One region of the Cellulosimicrobium sp. ES-005 genome, then DNA from elsewhere that is predicted to be linked to it. Evidence: riboswitches for the same ligand, from Rfam matches in the RefSeq annotation. Region 1 holds a riboswitch; the other holds the start of a gene.

Region 1 (11,489 bases):
CTGCGGCCGCACCGGCGCGGGGTCCAGGTGGACCTCGTCACCGAGGTCTCCGTCGAGCGCACCGACGACGAGCGCGCGGCGGGCAGCGGCCTGTCGGCGACGACGCTCGCGTACCGCGGCGTCTCGACGTACCTCGCGAAGGGCGTCACGCTCCCAGGCGACCCGGCGGACGAGGACACCGAGGCCACCTCGGGCGTCGACGCCTTCGTCGCGCCGCTCCCGACGGCGCGCTGGGCGCTCGGCGCCGGGACGGGCCGCGCGTACGCGGCCGTCTCCGGCGACCGGAACCCGATCCACACGTCGGGGCTCGGCGCCAAGGCGTTCGGGTTCCCGCGCGCCATCGCGCACGGCATGTACACCGCCGCGCGGGCGCTCGCCGAGTCGGGGCCCCGCCGCGGTGACGCCTACGACTGGACGGTCTCGTTCGCCAAGCCGGTCCTCCTGCCGAGCACCGTCGACGTGGCGCTGCGCCCGGCGGGCGACGTGCCCGCCGCGGTGCGGGACGCCGTCGGGCAGGTCCCGCCCGCCGTACCGGACGGCGCGGGCGACCCGACGACGGGCGTCGTCTACCAGGCGTGGGACGGCAAGGGCCGCCTCCACCTCGCAGGCCGGGTCACCCCCCGCCCCTGACGCCCCGCTGCCGAACACGGGGTTGGTGTCGCTGTCGAGCGGATAGCGACACCAACCCGTTCTCGACGCCACGGAGGCTCGTGCTCGGCGAGCCCGCCGATCAGGCCAGACGGGCCAGCAGGCCGTCGCGGACGGTCGGCCACTCGTCGAGCAGGACCGAGAAGTAGGCGGTGTCCTGGCGCGACCCGTCGGGCGCGACGCGGTGGCTGCGGAGCACGCCCTCGGGCACGGCGCCCAGACGCCGGATCGCGCCGATGGACCGGCTGTTGCGCGCGTCGGCCCGCAGCGCGACGCGCGCGACGCCCAGGTCCTCGAACGCGTGCCGCAGCAGCAGGTACTTGCACGCCGGGTTGGTCACGCCGCCCCACCACTCGCGCGCGTAGAACGTCGAGCCGAGCTCGATCCGGCCCTGGGAGGGCACCCACTCGTAGAGGGACGTCGACCCGCGGACGACGTCGGCGCCGTCGGTCGCGGCATCGGTCCCGGGGCCGACGACGGCGAACGCGAGCCTCCCGGGGGCGGCGACGGCGTCCCGGACGTACCCGGCCATCGCGTCGGTCCCGCTCGGCACGCGGCTGGACATGCCGGCCCAGATGCCGTCGTCGACGAGCGCTCCGAGCGCGGGCGCATGGCTCTCGTCGAGCGGGACGAGGCGGACTCCGAAGCCTTCGAGGGTGGTGTCGTGCAGCACCCGCACATCCCACCACACCCGGGGTGCCCGACCGCGTGCGAGCGACCGGGACCGTGCCTACGGTCGAGCGGTACCGACGAGAGGAGCACTCATGGGACTCGGAGACAAGGCCAAGCACGCCGCCGAGGAGGCGGGTGGCAAGCTCAAGGAGGGCGCGGGCAAGCTCACGGACAACGAGCGGCTCGAGGCCGAGGGCAAGAAGGACCAGGCGAAGGCTGACGTCAAGCAGGCGGGCGACGACGTCAAGGACGCGTTCGACCGCTAGTCCCTGCCCCTGATCTGCTCGCGAGGGCTCCGCTCCGGCGGGGCCCTCGCGGCGTTCCGCGTCCGCGGCACCGCCGTCGAGCCTGCCGGCCGGGGCGACGGGTCTACGACGCGGCGAGCGGGAGCGGGGCCACCGGGTGCGCCGGGGCGAGCACGGGCACGACGCGTGGCGCGTTGATGCGCTCCAGGAGGCCGACCTCGACGGTCGGCCACTCGGGCGCGAGGATCGAGAACATCACGGAGTCGGCGCGCGTCCCGTCGGGCGCGGTGCGGTGGCCGCGCATGACGCCCTCCTCGTAGGCGCCGAGCCGCCGCATGGCCCCGAGCGAGCGCGTGTTGCGCGTGTCGACGCGGAAGCCGACACGGTGCACGTCCCACGTCTCGAACGCGTGCCGCAGCAACAGCCACTTGGTCACGGGGTTGACGAGGCTCCCCCACGTGGAGCGGGCGTAGAACGTCCGGCCGACCTCGACCCGGCGGTCGACGAGCGACAGGTCGCGAAACGCCGTGCTGCCGAGCACGTCGCCCGGGGCCCCGTCGGGGCCGGTGGCGCGCACGACGAAGCCCGTCAGGTCGGGCGCGGCGCGCGTCGCGGCCACCAGCTCGGCCATCCCCGCGACCCCGAAGGGCATGGGGATGCTCATGCCTGACCACATCGCCTCGTCGACGAGGCCGGCCAGTGTCTCAGCGTGCTCCAGGGCCAACGGCTCCAGGCGGAAGCCGTGCCCCGAGAGGACGACGTCGTGCAGCACAGCGCATATCAGAGCACACGCGGACGACGCCGCCAAGAGGCTCCGGCGACACGGTGGACAACGCTCGTCGACGCTCGGGTGAACAGCTGCCCGAGCGGCCGCGAGAGAGCGACGCCCGTCCGAGGTAGCGACGTCCGGTGCCTCGACGGGGCTGCACGTCGCTCCCTCGGCGGGAGGTCGCTATCTCGTGGTCATGCGGCGGGGCCGCACCCCGCGGCGTCGGCGAGGAAGCCCGCCGCGGCGGTCGCGAAGAGGCCCTCCAGGCCCGAGCCCGCCGGTACCGGGCGCGGGTCGTCGGCGACGGCCCAGCAGCCGTCGACGACCTCGTACCGCGTCGTCGGCCCCTGTTCCACGTACGACCGCACGGCCTCGACGAGGCGGACGACGTCGGCACCCGTCGTCCCGACACCGACCGACGCCCGGATGGCGCCCGCGTCGTACCCGAGGCGCGCGAGCAGCGGGTGGGCGCAGAAGCGACCGTCGCGCACGCCGATGCCGTGCTCGGCGGAGAGGTACGCGGCGACGAGGCCCGGGTCGTGGCCCTCGACGGAGAACGTCACGACGCCGACCGGGTCGACGGCGTCCTCCCAGACCCGCACGACGCGCACGCCCGGGACCGCCGAGACGCCCGCGACGAGCGCGGCGCGCAGGGTCGCCTCGTGGGCGTGGAGGTCGGCCGGGTCGAGCGCCGCGAGCGCGTCGCACGCGGCCGCGAGCGCCGCGGCGCCCACGACGTTCGGCGACCCTGCCTCGTGGCGCGCGGGCGCCGTCTGCCACTGCGTGCCGGTGAGAGCGACCTGCCGCACCGCCCCGCCCCCGGCGAGGTACGGGGTCCCCGCGTCGAGCCAGTCGCGGCGACCCACGAGCGCGCCTGCGCCGAACGGCGCGTACGTCTTGTGTCCGGAGAACGCGACGTAGTCGACCCCGGAGCCCGCGAGGGAGAACCCGCGGTGCGGGACGAGCTGGGCGCCGTCGAGCACGACGCGCGCGCCGGCGTCGTGGGCGGCCCGCACGACGTCCGCGACGGGGAGCGACTCGCCCGTGACGTTCGACGCCCCGGTCACGGCGACCAGCGCGTACGGGAAGCGTGCGAGCTCGGTGCGCAGGCCGGACAGCGTCTCCGCAACGGACGCGCCGCCGGCGAGGACCGTCGCGCCGCCCGTGCGCTGCCACGGCAGGAGGTTCGCGTGGTGCTCGACGTCGAGGACGAGCACGCGCCCGGGCGTCCCGTCCGCGTTCGCCGGGACGCAGCCCGCGAGCAGGTTGAGCGAGTCGGTCGTGTTGCGCGTGACGACCGTGACGTCGTCCTCGCGCGCGCCGACGAACGCGCCGATCGTGCGGCGCGAGGCCTCGTAGAGCGCGGTCGAGACCTGCGACAGGTACCCGGCGCCCCGGTGCACGCTCGCGTAGAGCGGCAGCACCTCGGTCACGCGGTCCGCGACCGAGCGGAGCGCCGGCGCCGACGCCGCCACGTCGAGGTTCGCGTACGGGACGCTCCGGCCGTCGACGAGCGGGACGAGCGTGTCCGCGCCGACGACGGGCAGGAGCGCGGGCGCGCCGGCGACCGCTGCGAGGTCGGGGGCCTCCGAGACCTCGGTCGGACACGAGACGTGGGCGAGAGCAGTCATGACACAGTCCTCCGAGGGCAGTCCGGGGACGGTGATCCCCGCGCTTGCCGCGCGCCGGTCGGCGTACGGCCTGGTCGTCACCCGGGGCACCCCGCCGCGAGAGGAGGGTTGCCGGCCAGCAAACCGGGGTTTCACGCTGGCACTCATGACCTGCGTCCAGGATGTGCGCGCGGGACGGAGCGTGTCAACCGGTGGTCACGGTGTCTCGGATGGCGGGACGCAGTCCATGGGCAGGTCGAGGCGCCACCCGGACTCGTCGACCTCGAACGCGTCGAGCACCGCGCCGGTCCGCGCGTCGAGGACGACGACCGAGTCGGGCGGCCACTCGGCAGGGTCTCCCGGTGGCGTCTGCGGAGGACGCTGGAGCCGTACGCCGTTCGTGTGCGCCTCGACGACCTCACCGGTGCGCGTGCTGACCAGCACGACCTCCGGGTGCGCGTCGGCGTAGGCGTCGCACGCCTCGCCGTCGCCGTCCGAGGTCCACCAGCCCTCGTACCCGCCGACGGTGTGCTCGGCCAGGTCGATCGGCTCCCCCGTGTGCGCGTCACCGTCGAGCGCCTCTCGGGAGGGGAAGGGCGAGACGAGGTCCTCGTCGGGTTCGACCTGGACGACCCGCGGCCGCTCGGTGGGCAGCCCGGGGACCGCGTCCCCGACGACGTGCACCACCGTCTGCGGGGCGTCCTCGCCTCCGGGCGCCGTCCACAGCAGGACGACGCCCGTCCCGACCACGCCGGCCGCCACGGCCGCGCCCACCGCCCGTCGTCGCACGCTGGCCACCGTCTCCCCCCTTTCTCTCCCGGGACCCCCGCCCCGGCGCGCGATCACGCTAGCGCGACCGTCCGACGTCGGGCACCCCCTCCCGGAGGCCGCTCCCCGAGACGGGCGTTCCACGCGTCGGACGGGTGGCGTACGATCCCGAGCAACCATCCGGAGCGGCCGAGTGACGTGGCACGTCGACGCCGCAGCAACCCCCCGGTCCGTCGCGAGGCGGCCGGGCGCAGGGTGCTACTGCCACGATCGATGGAGGAGGACTCATGAGCGACCAGTCCCAGCAGACGTCGGCCGTACCCGACGCGCGACCCGCCGTCGGCTACGCCGGCGACCTCACCCCCCAGCAGGCGTGGGACCTGCTGACGAACGACGAGCGCGCCGTCCTCGTGGACGTCCGCACCGAGGGCGAGTGGCGCACCATCGGCGTTCCCGACGCCACGGACCTCGACCGCGACGTCGTGTTCGACGAGTGGGTGACCCCGGCCGGGCCCAACCCGCGCTTCGTGAACCAGCTCGTCGAGGCGGGTCTCACGCCCGGCGACGAGCGTCCCGTCGTGTTCCTGTGCCGCTCGGGCCAGCGGTCGATCGGCGCCGCGCGCGCGGCCACGGCCGCCGGTCTCGGGCCGTCGTACAACGTGCTCGAGGGCTTCGAGGGCGCCCAGGGGCTCTCGGGCCTGCGCGACGTCGAGGGCTGGAAGGTGCGCGGCCTGCCCACCACGACCTACGACGAGGCCGCCCGGTGAGCGCCGCGCAGCCCGGGAGCGTCCCCGGCGGCTCCGGCCGCAAGCCCCTGCCCGCGAGCGCGCGCCCCGCGACGCTCGCCGTGCGCGGCGGCCACCACCGCACGGAGTTCCAGGAGACCTCCGAGGCGTTGTTCCTCACACAGGGGTACACGTACGACCGCGCCGCCGACGCCGAGGCGGCGTTCAAGGGCGAGCTCGACCGGTTCGTCTACTCGCGCTACGGCAACCCGACGGTGCACGCGTTCGAGGAGCGCCTGCGCCTGCTCGAGGGTGCCGAGGCCTGCTACGCGACGGCGTCCGGCATGTCCGCGGTGTTCACGTCGCTCGCCGCGCTCGTCGGTTCCGGGTCGCGGATCGTCGCGGCACGTGCGCTGTTCGGGTCGAGCATCGTCATCTTCGACGAGATCTTCGCCAAGTGGGGCGTCCGGACGGACTACGTCGACGGGCACGTGCCCTCCCAGTGGGAGGAAGCACTGTCCACGCCCGCGGACGTCGTGTTCTTCGAGACGCCGTCCAACCCCATGCAGGACATCGTCGACGCGCGGCGCGTGAGCGAGCTCGCGCACGCCGCGGGCGCGGTGGTGGTGCTCGACAACGTCTTCGCGACGCCGCTGCTGCAGAAGCCGCTCGAGCTCGGCGCGGACGTCGTCGTGTACTCGGCGACCAAGCACATCGACGGGCAGGGCCGCGTGCTCGGCGGCGCGATCCTCGGGACCGAGGAGTACGTCAACGGGCCCGTGCAGACGTTCCTCCGCAACACGGGGCCGTCGCTCTCGGCCTTCAACGCGTGGGTGCTGCTCAAGGGCCTGGAGACGCTGCCGGTGCGCGTCGCGGCGCAGAACGCGGCGGCCGCGCAGGTCGCCGAGGCGCTCGAGCAGCTCCCCGGGATCGGCCGCGTGCGCTACCCGTTCCTCGCGTCGCACCCGCAGCGCGAGCTCGCGCGGTCGCAGCAGAGCGGCGGCGGCACGGTCGTGACGTTCGACCTCGCCGTCCCCGAGGGCACCGACCCCGAGACGGCGAAGAAGCGCGCGTTCACGTTCCTCGACGCGCTCCAGGTCGTCGACATCTCCAACAACCTCGGCGACGCGAAGTCGCTGATCACGCACCCCGCCACGACGACGCACCGCAAGCTCGGCCCCGAGGGCCGCGCCGCCGTCGGGATCGCGGAGACGACCGTGCGCCTGTCGGTGGGTCTGGAAGACCCGCTCGACGTCATCGAGGACGTGGAGCAGGCGCTCGACGCCTGACGACCCTCGCGCCGACGATGTGGTCGTGGCCCGTCCCGGCGTCGGGACGGGCCACGACAGCATGGTCGGCGGGCAACAGGCGCCTGGTCGGCGCGTGCTCCGGAATGGTGTGGACCGGCCGTGCGGGCCTTCGTAGCGTCGGGGGATGCCCGACGCGATCTTCGACGACCCTCGCCTCGCCGCGCTCTACGACCCGCTCGACCCGGACCGCAGCGACCTCGACGCGTACGTCGCGATCGTCGACGAGCTCGGCGCGCGGCGCGTGCTCGACGTCGGGTGCGGCACCGGGACGTTCGCGTGCCTCCTGGCAGGGCGTGGGATCGAGGTGGTCGGCGTCGACCCGGCGGGCGCGTCGCTCGACGTCGCGCGCACCAAGCCGGGCGCCGACCGCGTGCGCTGGCTGCACGGCGACGCGACGACGCTCCCGCCGCTCCGGGTCGACCTCGCGACGATGACGGCGAACGTCGCGCAGGTGTTCCTCACCGACGACGCGTGGGCCGCGACGCTGCGCGGCGTCCGCTCCGCGCTGGTCCCGGACGGGTGGCTGGTCTTCGAGACGCGCGACCCCGCGCGCCGGGCCTGGGAGGGCTGGGTCCGCGAGGCGACGACCGTACGCGTGGACGTGCCCGACGTCGGGCCGGTCGAGTCGTGGACCGACCTCACCGACGTGTCGCTCCCGTTCGTGTCCTTCCACGACACGACCGTGCTGCCCGACGGCACCGAGCTGCACTCCGACTCGACGCTGCGCTTCCGCGAGCGCGACGAGGTCGAGGCGTCGCTGGTGGCGTGCGGCTTCGAGGTCGTGGACGTCCGCGACGCGCCCGACCGCCCGGGCCGCGAGTGGGTGTTCGTCGCACGGCGCGCTGAGCCGGAGGTCAAGTGACGCACGTCCGAGGGAGCGACGCGCTCCGGCGTGCGCCTCTCGGTCGGGCGTGCGTCAGCCGGCACGTCCGCCCAGGACGGCACCGTCGTTCCCGACGATGTGGACGGCGGTTCGACGGTGTGGGACGCACCTCGTAGATTCCTCGTAGCGCCCGGCCGACCGGCGGGCGCGACGACCGGTCCGCCACCACCGACAGGGGTCCCCTTGCTGCACGTGCACCGCTCCGAGCGTGCCGAGGCGCTCGTGGCGCCGCTCGCCGCCGTGCTCGCCGAGGCGCCGGAGGACCCGTTCACGCCGGACGTCGTGGCCGTCCCGACGCGCGGGGTCGAGCGGTGGCTCGCGCAGCGGCTCTCGCACCACCTGGGCGCGGGCGAGACGTCGGGGATCTGCGCGAACGTGGACTTCCGCGGCCCGCGCCGGCTCGTGGAGCAGGTCGTCGCGGACCTCACCGACCTCGCCCCCGACGACGACCCGTGGCGCCCCGAGCGGCTCGCCTGGTCGGTGCTCGAGGTGCTCGACGCGCACCTCGCCGAGCCGTGGGCGGCACCGCTCGCGCGGTACGTCGGCGACCCGGGCGACGAGGTTCGGCGGGGCCGGCGCCTGACGCTCGCGCGCCGGCTCGCGGACCTGCTCGTCGACTACGCGCGGCAGCGGCCCGAGGTCGTGCTCGCGTGGTCGGCGGCGTCCCCGGTCGCGGAGTCCGGCGACACCCCGGACGACCTCGCCTGGCAGCCCGAGCTCTGGCGCCGCCTGGTCGACCGCGTCCCGGCCACGGACCCCGCACGTCGTGTCGAGGACGCGGTCGCCGCGCTCCGCGCCGACCCCGCGGCCGTCGACCTCCCGCCGCGGCTGTCCGTGTTCGGCCCGACGCGGCTCCCGGAGGACGAGCTGCGCGTGCTGCACGCGCTCGCCGAGCACCGCGACGTCCACCTGTGGCTCGTGCACCCGTCGCCCGCGCTGTGGGAGAAGGTCGCGGCTTACGACGGCGCCCCCGCCACGAGCGACGACCTCACCGAGGACACCGCCCCGGACCACGCAGGCACGCGACGTCGCGCAGACCTGCCCACGCTCGCCCGGCACCCGTTCCTCGCGTCGACCGGCCGTGACGCGGTCGAGCTGCAGCTCCGGCTCTCAGCCGGTGAGTCGGTCGAGACGCACCACGCGGCCGCGCCGACCCCCCCGACGCTGCTCGGCGCGCTGCAGTCCGCGCTGCGGGCGGACGAGCCCGCCGGCGCGCACCTGCTCGATCCGGCGGACCGGTCCGTGCAGGTGCTCGCGTGCCACGGCCGCGCGCGCCAGGTCGAGGTCCTGCGCGAGACGCTGGTCGGCCTGTTCTCCGCCGACCCGACGCTCCAGGCGCGCGACGTGATCGTGCTGTGCCCCGACGTCGAGACGTTCGCGCCCCTCGTCACGGCGACGTTCGGCGCGGTCCCCGAGCTCGGCGAGGACGCGCACCCCGGTCAGCGCCTGCGGGTCAGCCTCGCCGACCGCGGCGCCGGGACGACCAACCCCGTGCTCGCGCTGCTCGCCACCCTGCTGCGCCTCGCAGACGGCCGCGTCACGGCGTCGGAGGTGCTCGACCTCGCGGCGAGCGCGCCGGTCCGGCGCCGGTTCCGGTTCTCCGACGACGACGTGGACCGCCTGCGCCAGTGGGCCGTCGAGGCGGGCGTGCACTGGGGCGAGGACGGCGCGCGCCGGGCCCGGTTCGGGATCGACGGGCACGTGCGGCAGGGCACGTGGGACGCGGCGCTCGACCGGCTCCTGCTCGGCGCGGCGATGGCGGACGAGGACGCGCGGTTCGTCGGGCCGGCGCTGCCGCTGGACGACGTCGGCTCGACCGACGTGGACCTCGCGGGCCGCCTCGCAGAGCTCGTCGCACGGCTGACGGAGACGCTGCGCGCGCTCGACGGGGTGCACCCGCTGGCGCACTGGCTCGACGCGCTCGACCGCGCGCTCACGCTGCTCGCCGAGGCGCCGCCCACGGAGGGGTGGCAGATCGGCTCCGCGCGCCGCGTGCTGGGCGACGTGCGCGCGGCGGGCGCCGCGCACGGCGGGGTCGCGCTGCGGCTCGCGGACGTGCGCGCGCTGCTCGACGACCGTCTCGCGGGGCGCCCGACCCGTGCCGGGTTCCGCACGGGCGCGCTGACCGTGTGCTCGCTCGAGCCGATGCGCTCGGTGCCGCACCGGGTCGTGTGCCTCCTGGGCCTCGACGACGGCGTCTTCCCCCGCACCGCCGCTCCCGCGGGCGACGACCTGCTCGCGCGGCACCCGGAGATCGGCGAGCGCGACGCGCGCAGCGAGGACCGGCAGATCTTCCTCGACGCCGTCGCGGCGGCGGGCGACCACCTCGTCGTCGTGCACACGGGCGCCGACGAGCGCACCGGCGCCGCCCGCCCGCCGGCGGTCCCCGTCGCGGAGCTGCTCGACGCGCTCGACCGCGTGGCGCGGACTCCCGACGGGCGCCCGGCGCGCGAGCACGTCGTCGTGCAGCACCCGCTGCAGACCGTGGACGAGCGCAACTTCATCCCGGGCGCTCTGGGCGTGCCGGGTCCGTTCAGCCACGACGGCGCGGCGTTCGACGGCGCCCGCCAGGCGCGCGAGACGCGTCAGCCGGTCGGGGCGCTGGTGGGCGCGCCGCTCTCGCTCCCGGCCGTGGCCGAGAGCGGCCCGCAGGCCGGCGAGGTCCCGGACGCCGGGGCGGACGCCCGCGCCGACGTCGAGCTCGACGACCTGGTCCGCCTGCTGGAGAACGCGCCGCGCTGGTTCGCGCAGCACACGCTCGACGTCGGGCTCGTGCTGGCGGAGGACGACGTCGAGGACCGCCTCCCGCTCGCGCTCACCGGCCTCGCGGGCTGGGGCGTGGGCGACCGCGTGCTCCGCGCCGCGCTCGCCGGCGTCGACCCGAACCGGGCGATGCAGGCCGAGTGGCGCCGGGGCCAGGTCCCGCCGCGCGAGCTGGGCCGCTCGGCGTTGCAGGAGGTGGTCCGCGCCGTCGGCCCGCTGCGCGTCGCCGCCGTGGAGGCCGCGCGCGAGGCCGACCTCGCCGCGGGCCGCCCGGTGAGCCAGGACGTGCTGAGCTCCGCGGAGACGGTCGACGTCCGCGCCGTGCTGCCCGACGGCCGCACCCTCGTCGGGAGCGTGCCGGGCGTGCACGGGGCGCGGGTCGTGCGCACCGAGTACTCGCGGCTCGGTCCCAAGCACCGGCTGCGCGCCTGGGTCCAGGCGCTCGCGCTCACGGCGAGCGACCCGGGCCGCCCGTGGGACGCCGTCGCGATCGGTCGCTCGTCCCGGGGCCCGGGCGTCGCGTGGTCCACCCTCACCCCGCCGGACCGCGAGACGGCGTCCCGGGTCCTCGCGGACCTCGTGGCGCTGCGCGACGAGGCGGCGCGCGAGCCGTTGCCGCTGCTGCCCGACGTGTCGCTGCGCTACACGGAGGAGCGGCGCACGAGCGACGCGCGCGACGCCCTGATGCGCGCGGGCTGGGCGTGGAACAAGGGCTTCGAGCGCAAGGACCCGTACGTCGTCCTCGCGTGGGGCCAGGACCCGGCCCTCCCCGACGTCGCGGGGCTCGCCACCACGGCCGACCTGGGCCGCTTCCCCGACGACCCGACCCGCCTCGGTGCGCTCGCGCGCCGCATGTGGGAGCCCCTGCTGGAGAACGAGCTGCGAGGTGCCCGGTGAACGGCGCGACGTCCCGGACCGCGACCGACGGCGCCCCCGCGCACGGGGGCACGGCGGGGACGAGCAGCGCACCCCGGCGCTTCGACCCGTTCGGCGCGCTGCCGAGCGGGACGGTCGTGCTCGAGGCGAGCGCCGGCACGGGCAAGACCCACACGATCGCGACCCTCACGACGCGCTACGTCGCCGAGGGCGTGGCCGC
Region 2 (11,489 bases), 940 kb from region 1:
CCGGACCGCTCCCCGGCTCGCCGCGACGAGACCGAGCTGCTTCGCGCGCATCACCGTCTCCGCACGCGTGTGGGTGCCCAGGCGACGGTAGATCTCGCGGATCTGAGTCTTCACCGTGTTGTGCGAGACGTAGAGCCTGCGGGCGATCTCGGGGCCGCTCAGCCCGTCGACGACGAGCTGGAGCACGAGGAGCTGACGCTCGGGCAGCAGGACCGTCCCGCCCTCGGGCGAGGCCCGCCGCCCAAGCTCCGCCACCGGCTCCAGCTCGGCACGCTCCGCACCGTCGACGTCCGCGAGCAGGAGGTCCATCGCCTCAGGAGAGGCCCACCGGAGCTCGAGCAGCGCGTTCGCCCGGCGCGCAAGGCCCCACGCCCGCCGCATCTCCGCGCGGGCCTGGTCCTTCTCTCCCAGCGCCACGAGTGCGCTGGCCGTGACGGCGAGGCCCTCGATGCGAGCCCCCGTCGTCAGCCGGGCCCTCTCGCCGAGCCTCGCGACGCGACGGAACGCCTCGACCAGGCTCCCGCTCGCCACGAGCGCATGGGCGTTGACGACGTCTCGGACCGGCGCGGACCGCGGGAGGGTGTCGGCGACGCGGATGGCGGCTGCACCGCGACCCGCCACCAGGTGCAAGCGAGCGACGTCCTGCACGACCAGGAAAGGTGCGCGCCGCTCGCTCGCGTCGGGCTCGACCGCCATGCCTCTCCTCGCGGCATCCGCCACCAGGACGTCGAGCGCGAGATCCGGAGTACCGCTGAGCTCGGCCATCACCGCCATCACATGCCTCCGCACGAACCAGAGGTCACCGCCCGGCCTCTCGATGCTCCTCCCGAGCGACGCCTTGGCCTCGTCGATACGGCGACCCTCCAGGTGGACCAGCGCTGCGACGACCGACGGGACGTCCCCCCCGCACCCGCGCCACCAGGCGGGCGGGGCCGGCAAGGACCGCGACTCGCGCACCCACTCGTCCGCGGCCACGAGATCACCACCACACGCCTCCGCGACCGCCGCCAGCTCGCACGCCACGGCAGCGACGGAGAGCGCACCCGAGCGTGTGGCCCGCTGCGAGGCCGAGTCGGCGAACGCTGCCGCGACCCGGACCAGACCTGCGCAGAGCGCGCTCATCGACGCCTGCAGCTCGAGCAGCACTGCCGCGCCGATCGACCGCGGCGCGCCGCGGTCGGCACCGAGATCGTCGAGCGCACCCTGTGCCGCCTGCAAGGACTTGTCGTACAGGCCGGCGCGGCGCAGGAGTGCGACCCGACAGAAGGCGTCCAACGCCCGCGCTTCAGGCGATGCGGTCGTCGGCGCGACGGCCTCGGCAAGAGGCTCGTCGTGCTCGTCGAGCGACTCGATGCGGCCGATCGTGGGTCGTATCGCCGCGCGCAGGATGCGGAGTCGGCCCGGGATGCTCTCCGGACATCGTTCGACGGCGCTGCGCCACAGCTCGTCGAAGCCCGGCCCGGAGCTGACGGCGAGCAGGTCGGGCCAGGTCGCGACCAGCGCGCGGTCCACGACTCCGGGCTCTCTGGAGTCGAGCGCCCGCGAGAGGGCCGCCCACGTGGCCCCCCGGGCGACGTGAGCGTCCACACGCTGCTGGAAGCGGCGCACGTAGCCGGCCGGATCCAGATAGCGCAGGTGCGAGAGCAGGCTCTGCCGCATCCTGGGCTCGTACTCGAGCACGCCCGCGTCAGCGCCCACATGACGGTAGAGGATCCCCCCCTCGACGAGTCGCCGAGCCGTCGAGCGCGCGTCCGGCACCGCCGTCAGGTCGTCGAGCTCGTCCACCTGGAGACGACGCTCGACGCAGGTGTCGAGGAGGAAGGGCATGATCTCCGGAGGCACGAACGACCCCAGAGCTCGCGTCGTCTCTCGACGGACGACGGCGGGGACCGCGTCGTGGAGATCGACTCCTCCCGAACCGCCCGAACCCAGGTCGGCCACCGCGGTGACGATCGACGCCGGGTAGCCGCCAAGTCCGTCGGTGACGAGCCCCGCCACCTCCTCGGTGATCTCGATCCCTCGCACCCGGGCGAAGCGCACCGTGTCCTGCGCGCTCCATGCGAGCGCAGCCATGCCGACCTCGACCATGCCTGTGCCCCGCCGGACGGGCGTGGGACCGACGGTGCTCAGCACGACCGCCCGTGCCCCGAGAGCGACCGCCGCCGCGCAGGCCGCGTCGATGAGGCCTGCATGGCCTGCACGGACGTCGTCGACGACGACGGTCACCGGGCCCAGAGCGCGGAGCAGCGCCCCGAGGCGCCCGGGTCCCGCGCCGTCGAGATCGGTGGACCCCGTGGGCCGGAGCACGTACCGCACCTGGTCGAGAACGCGGTCCGCGAGCTCTCCGGCACCGATGCACCGCCGCGCCGGGTCGCTCGCGGACGCCGAGAGCCAGACGATCACCTGGCCCTCGGCGAGCGCGGCCCGCGACCACCGTGCGACCGACACGGTCTTCCCGAAGCCGCGCGCGGCGCGGACCAGGACGTGACGGGTGGTGCTCGTGAGCGTGTCGTCAAGGAGCGGACGCTCGATCGCCGCAGAGGTCGTCGCCAGACGCGGGAGCAGACCGCGAAGCGCCGCTTCCACCTCGGCCCGTCCCGCGCCGCCCGCCTCTTCCCGACCGGTCAGCACCTGCTGCCACCCGCTGATCGAGGGTGAACCCTGCTCTCGCTGTCGTCCGCCGTCTCTCGCCTCCGCCACCGCTCCATACCTCTGACAGACGTCGGTCGGCCGGAGTCACGACGGGTGATCCGTCATGCGCCCGGCACAAGGACGCAGGGCGACACGGTTACCGCGCGCCCTACGTCTGCCCCGATACAACCTCACGGACCGGCGAAGTCAGGAGGTACGGAGGGTGATCCTGAGGGTGACCACAGGACGGAGCGACGGCCCGACCTCACGGGAACCGGCTCCCGCTCAGCCCTCGCGGAGGCGCACGAGGCGGCGCCCGGCAACGAGCAGGACACCGGCCAGGAGCAGCGCACCGGACGCCGCCGCGACCGGCACCGTCTCAAGCCCCGTCGCCGCCAGCTCTCCCTTCTCCGCGGGCTGCGCCGCACCAGGTATGGCGTCCGTGGTCGGCTCGGCCACGACCATGTCGACGGGCTGCGACGGCACGACAGGCTCCGCCGGATCGCTCGGGTCCGCCGGGTGCGTGGGCTCGGCCGGACCTGTCGGTTCGGCCGGGCCTGTCGGCTCGGCCGGGTCTGTCGGCTCGGCCGGGTCTGACGGCTCGACCGGATCCGACGGCTCAACCGGGTCTGACGGCTCAACCGGGTCCGACGGCACGCTCGAGCAGACGGGATCCTGGCCGCCTTCACCGAAGTGCTCGTCGTAGTGGGCGACCTGGACCCACGTGATGCAGTAGTCGTCCGAGTGGACGAGCGCCGACCACGGGAGGAAGCTCGAGCCGACGAACCGGCCCGACGGCTGGTCGTTGAGCGTCTCGAAGTGGATGCCGACCGACCGCTCGGCGCCCTCGACCGTGTAGCGGACGTTCACGTGGCCACCGTCCGGGAACGCGTCACCCGCGGGGAGATAGAGCCCTTCCGGGGCCACGCGGTAGGGCGTGGGCGAGTCGGACCCGCCAGCGAGCGCGGGTGCCGCGGACAGGCTGAGGATGAGGGCAGCGCCGAGCATTGCCCCCGATGCGATACGCATGGGACAGTGAGGTCCTTCCTTGAGAGGGAGAGATCTGCCCGGTTCGTACTCCGCCAAGAGGGGCCGGGCAGATCGCATGTCAGAGCGGGTCGACCACGCCTTTCGACGGTAGACCTGAACGACCGTCCAGTTGAGCGCTCCTGAGAGCCACGGCGCGCATCGTCGCAGGCGAGAGCATGCTTGGCGGCCCCACCCGTGATACCACTCACAGCATCCTTCACCCGCGGTCACCCCCGGGGTCACCCTGTTGCGATCGCACTCACACCGTGTTCTCGCCGTCCAGGGACGCGGACACCGGCCCACGTCCCCGAACGTCACGGCACCCCCGGGCAACGCCATCCCGTCTCACGTGACGGGCACCCTCGACCGTATGCCGGATGGCCCGTAGGATCGTGGCAACCATCCAGAGCGGTCGAGAGTCCTGGCTCGACGACACCGCAGCAACCCGCCGACGGAAGCCTCCCGAGGACAAAGGTGCTAACGCCAGGGTCGATGGAGTGACGCATGACCTCAGAGGCATCCTTCGCGCACCGTCCGGGCACGTGCCCGACGGCGGTCGCGCCCTTCCGTGTCCCGGCGCCGCGTGCCGTGGCGCGCCCCGGCGAGGCGACGTCGTGAGCGTCGCGGACGCCGTCGGGCAGGCGCACGGCGGGGCGGCACGTCCCACGGTCTCGTTCGAGCTCATGCCCCCGCGGCGCCCGGACGCGGCGCCCAAGTTCTGGGAGACGGCACGCCGTCTCGTCGCGACGCACCCCGACTTCGTGTCCGTGACGTACGGCGCGGCGGGCACCGACCGCGCGACGGCTCGCCAGGTCGTCGGCCGCCTGCTCCAGGGCACGCCCGTGCTGCCGATCGCGCACCTCACGTGCGTCGGGGCATCGCGCGAGGACGTCGAGGAGGTCATCTCCGACTTCCTCGACGAGGGCGTGCGGAGCTTCCTCGCGCTGCGGGGCGACCCGCCGCGCGACCAGCCTGACTGGCAGCCCGCGCCCGACGGCGTCCGGTCGTCGACCGAGCTCGTCGCGCTCCTGCGCGAGGTCGAGGCGTCGCGGTGCGCGGCCGACCCGGCCGCGGCGCTGCGCGGCGCGGCCCGGCCGCTGACGATCGCCGTCGCGACGTTCTGCGACGGCAACCCCGCCGCCGGCACGACGCGCACGCAGGAGGTGCGCCGCCTGTTCCAGAAGCAGCAGGCCGGCGCGAGCTTCGCGATCACGCAGCTCTTCTACGACGCGTCGTCGTACACCGACTTCGTCGCCGAGGCCCGCGCGGCCGGCGTGACGATCCCCATCCTCGCCGGGCTGCTGCCCACGACGGAGCCCGCACGGCTCCGCCGCGTCGAGGAGCTCACGGGCGTGCGCGCGCCCCAGCACCTGCTGGACGCGCTCGACGCCCTGCCCGACCCGGAGGCGCAGCACGCCTACGGGATCGCGTACTCGGTCGACCTCGCGCAGCGCGTCCTCGACGCGGGCGCGCCCGGTCTGCACGTGTACACGTTCAACAAGCACCGCGCCGCTCTTGACCTGCTCGAGGGTGTCCACCTCGGCGGCGGGTCGCGCGGGACCGGGGGCAGCGCCAGCGCTGCCGCCACCCCGCTCGTCCCGGACCTGGCCAGCGGGCCGTGGGTCACCGGCACCTCCCTGCCCCCGACGAGCGCCGCCACGCACGGCACGCCCGTCTGACCGGTCCTCCGGACCAGCAAGAGGTTTCGATCATGGCCACTTCCGTACCCTCCCCTACCCAGATCCAGGCCGGATTCCCCGCCGGCACCGTGCTCGGCTACCCCCGCATCGGGCGCCGCCGCGAGCTCAAGAAGGCCGTCGAGGCCTTCTGGGCCGGCAAGACGTCGGCCGACGAGCTCGAGGCCACGGCCCGCGAGCTGCGCCTCGCGACCGTGCGCCGGCTCGTCGAGCTCGGCCTCGGCGCCGACGACGCGTCCGTCCCCGGGTCGTTCTCCTACTACGACCAGGTGCTCGACGTCGCCGCCTCGCTCGGGGCGATCCCGTCGCGGTTCGCGTCGCTCACCGACGACGCGGGCCGCCTCGACCTCGCGGGCTACTTCACCGTGGCGCGTGGCCAGGGCGACGACGCCCCGCTCGAGATGACCAAGTGGTTCGACACGAACTACCACTACCTGGTCCCCGAGATCGGCCCGGACACCCCGATCCGGTTCGTCGACGACCGCATCGTGCGCGAGTTCGTCGAGGCCAAGGAGGCGGGCATCGTCACGCGACCCGTCGTCGTCGGGCCGGTGACGTTCCTCGCGCTCTCGAAGGCCGCCGACGACGCTGCGTCGTCGGTCGCAGGCTTCCGCCCGCTCGACCGCCTCGACGACGTCGTCGCCGCCTACGCCGACCTGCTCCGCGCGCTCGCCGCCGCCGGCGCGCCGTGGGTCCAGCTCGACGAGCCGATCCTGGTCACCGACTCGGTCGACGTGCCGTTCACGGAGCTCGCGGCAGCGGTGGAGTCGGCCTACCGCACCCTCGCGACGGACCTCCGCCCGGCGCCGAACCCGGGGTCGCTCCCCACGGAGTCCTCCGGCTCGGGAGAGATCCCGGGCTCGGCGCAGGGGGCGCGGCCCGCGATCCTCGTCGCCGCGCCGTTCGGCGGGCTGCAGGCCGGTGCCGAGGACGACGGCGGCGACGCGCGGGACGGGCTCGCGCTCCTCGCGGGCACCGACGTGGAGGCGATCGCGATCGACCTCGTCAAGGGCGCCGTCCCGACGGCGGCCGACGGCGGCGTCCCCGGCCTCGCAGGGAAGACGCTCGTCGCGGGCGTGATCGACGGGCACAACGTGTGGCGCGCGGACCTCGCGGCGAAGCTCGAGGTCGTCGACGCGCTCCAGACGCTGGGCGCCGGTGCGGTCGCCGTCGGGACGTCGACGTCGCTGCTGCACGTGCCGCACGACGTGGAGGACGAGGTGTTCGCCGAGGCGGGGACCGCGTCGGGCACCACGCTCGACCCGCGCCTGCGCGACTGGCTCGCGTTCGCGGACCAGAAGGTCGGCGAGGTCGCGACGCTCGCCCGCGCGCTCACGGAGGGTCGCGACGCCGTCGCCGCCGAGATCGAGGCGTCCCGCGCGGCGGTGGCCTCGCGAGCCGCGGCGAGCGGCGTCGTCGTGCCCGCGGTGCGCGAGCGCGCCGCCGCGCTGACGGACTCGGACTTCGCGCGCGGTGACTACGCCGAGCGCGCGGCCGCGCAGCAGGAGCGTCTGAACCTGCCGCCGCTGCCGACGACCACGATCGGCTCGTTCCCGCAGACGCCGGAGATCCGCCGCGCCCGCGCGCTGTGGACGAAGGGCGAGCTCTCGGACGCGGACTACACGGCCGCGATGCGCGAGGAGATCGCGCGCGTGGTCGCGCTCCAGGAGGAGCTGGGCCTCGACGTCCTCGTGCACGGCGAGCCCGAGCGCAACGACATGGTGCAGTACTTCGCGGAGCACCTCGACGGGTTCGCCGTCACGGCGAACGGCTGGGTCCAGTCGTACGGGTCGCGGTGCGTCCGCCCGCCGATCCTGTGGGGCGACGTCACGCGGCCCGCGCCGATCACGGTCGAGTGGTCCGCGTACACGGCGTCGCTCACCGAGAAGCCCGTCAAGGGCATGCTCACCGGACCGGTGACGATCCTCGCGTGGTCGTTCGTGCGCGACGACCAGCCGCTCGGCGACACCGCGAACCAGGTGGGCCTCGCGCTGCGCGACGAGATCGCCGACCTCGAGGCCGCGGGCATCGGGATCGTGCAGGTCGACGAGCCCGCGCTGCGCGAGCTCCTGCCGCTGCGCCGCGCGGACCAGCCGGCGTACCTCGACTGGTCCGTCGGGTCGTTCCGGCTCGCGACGTCGGGCGTCGAGGCCGCGACGCAGATCCACACGCACCTGTGCTACTCGGAGTTCGGCGAGGTCATCGGCGCGATCGACGGCCTCGACGCGGACGTGACGTCGGTCGAGGCGGCGCGCTCCCGCATGGAGATCGTGCCGGAGCTGCGCGACGCCGGGTACTCCCGCGGCATCGGGCCGGGCGTCTACGACATCCACAGCCCGCGCGTGCCCTCCACGGAGGAGGTCACGGAGCTGCTGGAGCTCGCCGTGAAGTCGATCGACCCGACGGTCGTGTGGGTCAACCCGGACTGCGGCCTCAAGACCCGCCGCTACGAGGAGACCGTGCCGTCCCTCGAGCACCTGGTCGCCGCGGCGAAGGCGGTCCGCGCCACGCTCGGCTGATCCCCGCACACGCCGGAGGCCGGGTCCCGTCGGGACCCGGCCTCCGCGTCGTGTCGGTCAGCGCTCGGTCGTGCCCGTCCCCGCCATCGGGAGGGCGAACGCGAGCGTCGCGGCGAGGAGCCCGCCGACGAAGAGCCACACGCCGCCGTCGACGCCGGACATGCCCGACCCCATGAGGACCAGGCCCCCGACGAACAGCGCGAACGAGACGACGAACCGCGCCAGCGCGCCCGCGTGCCCGGGGATGTCGCGGCCTTCCGTCCCGGTGGGGAGGGGGCTGTCGGCCGCCTGCTCGCTGGTCGTGGTCATGGCGTTCTCCTTCTGAGGTCGGTGCGTGGGCCCGGGCGTCGTCGTCGGCGACGATCAGTCCAGGTAGTTCTCCACCGTACCGGGGTCGCGCACGGTCGCCGCATCCGGGTCGCTCCCGAACTCGCGGGCCGCGTCGCGCTGGCGCAGCAGGTCCCAGCACTGGTCGAGCTCGACCTCGATCGCACGCAGTCGCTCGTGCTCCTGCCCGCCGGTGATCTCGCCGTGCGCGAGCTGCTCGCGGAGCTCGCGCTCCTGCGCGACGAGGTCGCTGATCGTCCTGCGGATGCCGCCGTCGGTCGCCATGCGGTCCACGGTATGCCCGACGGCGCACGCGCGCCCGTGAGGGCGGGCGCCGGGCGGGCGCGGTGTCGGCGGCACGGCCTAGGCTCGCCGCCATGACGACGACGATCGGCCGCACGGTCCTGCTCTGCCACGACCTCGACGCGAGCGCCGCGTTCTGGGCGGACGGGTTCGGGTTCGGCACGCTGTTCCGCGGCGAGACCGACGGGTTCCCGCTGCTGCACGTCGGACCCGGCCGCGTCGACGAGCCCGGGCTGTGGCTCGTCCCGCTCCCCGACGGCGGCGCACCCCTCGTGCGCCACGGGCTGCCGAACCTCGTCCTCTACGTCGACGACCTCGACGCGACCCTCGCGCGGCTCGCCGCCGCGGGCGTCGAGCCGTTCGTCGGGCCGGACTCCGACGCCGAGTCCGGGGACCGGTTCGCGCACGTCCACGACCCGGACGGGCACCGGATCGTCGTCGTGCAGCTCGGTCCGGCGGCCGACCCCGCCTAGGGGCTACCGGGCCTGCACCCACGTCGCGTCGTCGGCGAGGATCGTCACCTCGTCGTCGTCGACCACGAGGAAGCCGCCGCCGATGCGCAGCTCCGCCGTCGGACGGTCCGGGGTCCGCAGCCGCACGCGACCCGCCGTGAGGGTCGCAGCGACGGGCTGGTGCCGCGCGAGGATCCCCAGCGTGCCCGACACCGACGGCACCGTGACGCTGCGCGCCGGGCCCGACCAGAACACCCCGGACGGCACCACCACCTCGACGGACACCAGGCGCTCCCCCACGGGTACGGCGGTCTCGGACGGTGACGGCGCGACGGGCACGGAGGATCCTCCTCGACGACGGGTGGCGGAGCCTCCGAGTCTCGCGCCCGCGGGCGTCCCGCCGCGTCGTCTTTCGTCCCTCTCCGGGCGCCGGAGGTCACCGGTCGCGACATCGCCGAACCCGGGGTTCCTCCCCACGTGGAGCGCAGCCTGGGGAGGAACCCCGGGTTCGGCGACGACCGGTCTCGCCGTGCGAGGGGGAATCACGTTGACGACGGCGGTGTGCGAGGCGCACCATCGAGGGTGACGGTTGCCGAGGGCAGCCGTTCGTCGTGCCGGTCGGGCACGGCCACGGTTCAGGTCGCGCCGGACGGGCGCACCGCACGGGACGAGGAGACGCGGATGCACAGCACCGCAGGCTGCGAGGTGGCCATGGCGGCCTGCTCGGGCACCCTCCCCTCCCGCACCGTCTCCCGCTGAGACCACCCTCCGGACGCCGACAAGGCGCCCCGCCCCGCTGAGTGCTGGGATTCGTCGTCACGACGCGTTCCTGACGACATTTCCCCCGCACCCAGCAGGTCTTGGCGACGGCGGTAGCGGGCATGCCGTCCTCCCCGCCTTCCCCGCCTCGGACGAGCGCCGTCGTCGTGCGGCCACCGCGACCCCGCGTCGCGGTGAGCCGGCCGCCTGCGCCGCCGCACGCCGTCGGGCAGGGTGGGACCGTACCGACACGGAAGCCCTGAACCCATGAACCCCCTGACCGAGAAGCAGATCCGCGCGTCGTTCGTCAACGCCTCCAAGCGCGAGGCCGCGCAGGCGACCCTCCCCGAGCTCGACTCGCTCGACTGGGACCGCCTCGACTACCTCGGGTGGCGCGACCGCAAGGCGCCGCTGCTCGCGTACGCCGTCGTCGAGGTCGACGGCGAGCCGCGCGGCGTCCTGCTGCGCTCCACCGACGCCAAGACGGGCGGCATGCGCAAGCGCGCCGTCTGCGCGTGGTGCGAGGACGTCGTCGTCACGGACGACGTGAGCCTCTACGTCGCGCGGCGCGCCGGCGCCGCCGGGCGCCGCGGCAACACCGTCGGCACCCTCATCTGCACCCACTTCCTGTGCTCGCAGAACGTGCGCCGCACCCCGACCCGCACCGAGATCGGCGACGACGAGTCGATGCGCGAGCTGTTCGTCGAGCTCCGCGTCGACGGCCTCCGCGAGCGCTCCGCCCGCTTCGTCGCCGAGGTCATGCGCGACGCCTGACGCACCACGGCTCTCCCTCGGCCCACCAGACCTCTACCTCGGCAGACCAAGGCTCTACCTCGGCAGACCAGGGCTCTACCTGGGCCTACCAGGGCTCTACCTCGGCGGCGCGGAGGGTGAGCCGGACGCCGAGGGCGAGGGCGGAGCGGGGGTGTGACGGGTCGTGGTGGGTCTGGCGGGAGCCGCGAGGGACGAGCGGCGGATGGAAGACCCGTCGCGCCCCCGCGGAGCCCTCGCCCGGACTGAACCCTCGGAACCGTCCCGCCACGACGGCCACCAGTTCCATCGCCCGAGAAGCGTCATGGTCGCCGGGAGGAGGAGGCCGCGCACGACGGTCACGTCGAGGAGCACGGCGACGGCCATGCCGACGCCGACCTCCTTCATCGCGACGAGCTCGCCCGCCGCGAAACCGAGGAACACGATGCCGATGGCGACGGCGGCCGTCGTGATGACCGGGCCGGTCGCGGTGATGCCGCGGAGCACGGCCCGGTCGTTCGCGGCGCGCAGGTCCTCCCCGGGCGTGCGGGCGCGCCACTCCTCGGCCGTGCGCGCGAGGAGGAACACCTCGTAGTCGGTGGACAGACCGAACACGAGCATGCCGATGAGCAGGGGCGTCGTGACGTCGAGCGCACCCCACGGCTCGAACCCGAGCAGCGAGGCCCCGACGCCGTGCTGGAACACCGAGACGAGGACGCCGAGCGTCGCGGCGAGCGTGAGCAGGTTCATCACGAGCGCCTTGAGCGGCACGACGAGCGAGCCGGTGAGCAGGAAGAGGAGCACGAACGTCGCGAGCACGACGACGCCCGCGGCGAGCGGGAGGCGCTGCGCGAGGTGCTCCTGGGTGTCGACGACCTCGGCGGCCGGACCGGCGACGTGCACGTCGAGGTCGCCCGTGTCGATCGCGCGGATCGCGCGCAGCAGGTCCTGGGCCTCGGCGGCGGTCGCGTCGCCGCCCTCGCCGACGTCGGGCGTGACGTCGACGACGAGGACCTCGGACG

What was found. Region 1 has a riboswitch for S-adenosylmethionine ahead of ABRQ22_RS16205 (aminotransferase class V-fold PLP-dependent enzyme). Riboswitches for the same ligand answer to the same signal wherever they lie in the genome.
Region 2: it holds a riboswitch for S-adenosylmethionine, as region 1 does, so the genes downstream of both, ABRQ22_RS11815 (methylenetetrahydrofolate reductase) here and ABRQ22_RS16205 (aminotransferase class V-fold PLP-dependent enzyme) in region 1, are expected to answer to the same signal.

The regions. Positions count from the first base shown of each region.
Region 1 covers NZ_CP159290.1:3,624,557-3,636,045, reverse strand. Annotated here, with positions in the region: gene ABRQ22_RS16225 (MaoC/PaaZ C-terminal domain-containing protein) at 1-630, shown strand, start outside; gene ABRQ22_RS16220 (GNAT family protein) at 731-1,321, opposite strand; gene ABRQ22_RS16215 (CsbD family protein) at 1,413-1,586, shown strand; gene ABRQ22_RS16210 (GNAT family protein) at 1,690-2,337, opposite strand; gene ABRQ22_RS16205 (aminotransferase class V-fold PLP-dependent enzyme) at 2,529-3,965, opposite strand; SAM riboswitch class IV at 4,001-4,116, opposite strand; gene ABRQ22_RS16200 (hypothetical protein) at 4,161-4,733, opposite strand; gene ABRQ22_RS16195 (rhodanese-like domain-containing protein) at 5,000-5,479, shown strand; gene ABRQ22_RS16190 (O-succinylhomoserine sulfhydrylase) at 5,527-6,726, shown strand; gene ABRQ22_RS16185 (class I SAM-dependent methyltransferase) at 6,872-7,609, shown strand; gene recC (exodeoxyribonuclease V subunit gamma) at 7,823-11,290, shown strand; gene ABRQ22_RS16175 (UvrD-helicase domain-containing protein) at 11,287-11,489, shown strand, end outside.
Region 2 covers NZ_CP159290.1:2,686,687-2,698,175, forward strand. Annotated here, with positions in the region: gene ABRQ22_RS11805 (LuxR C-terminal-related transcriptional regulator) at 1-2,586, opposite strand, end outside; gene ABRQ22_RS11810 (hypothetical protein) at 2,917-3,660, opposite strand; SAM riboswitch class I at 4,057-4,159, shown strand; gene ABRQ22_RS11815 (methylenetetrahydrofolate reductase) at 4,275-5,339, shown strand; gene metE (5-methyltetrahydropteroyltriglutamate--homocysteine S-methyltransferase) at 5,372-7,876, shown strand; gene ABRQ22_RS11825 (hypothetical protein) at 7,934-8,185, opposite strand; gene ABRQ22_RS11830 (DUF2630 family protein) at 8,240-8,488, opposite strand; gene ABRQ22_RS11835 (VOC family protein) at 8,581-8,979, shown strand; gene atpC (ATP synthase F1 subunit epsilon) at 8,983-9,297, opposite strand; gene ABRQ22_RS11845 (FBP domain-containing protein) at 9,985-10,491, shown strand; gene ABRQ22_RS11850 (efflux RND transporter permease subunit) at 10,588-11,489, opposite strand, start outside.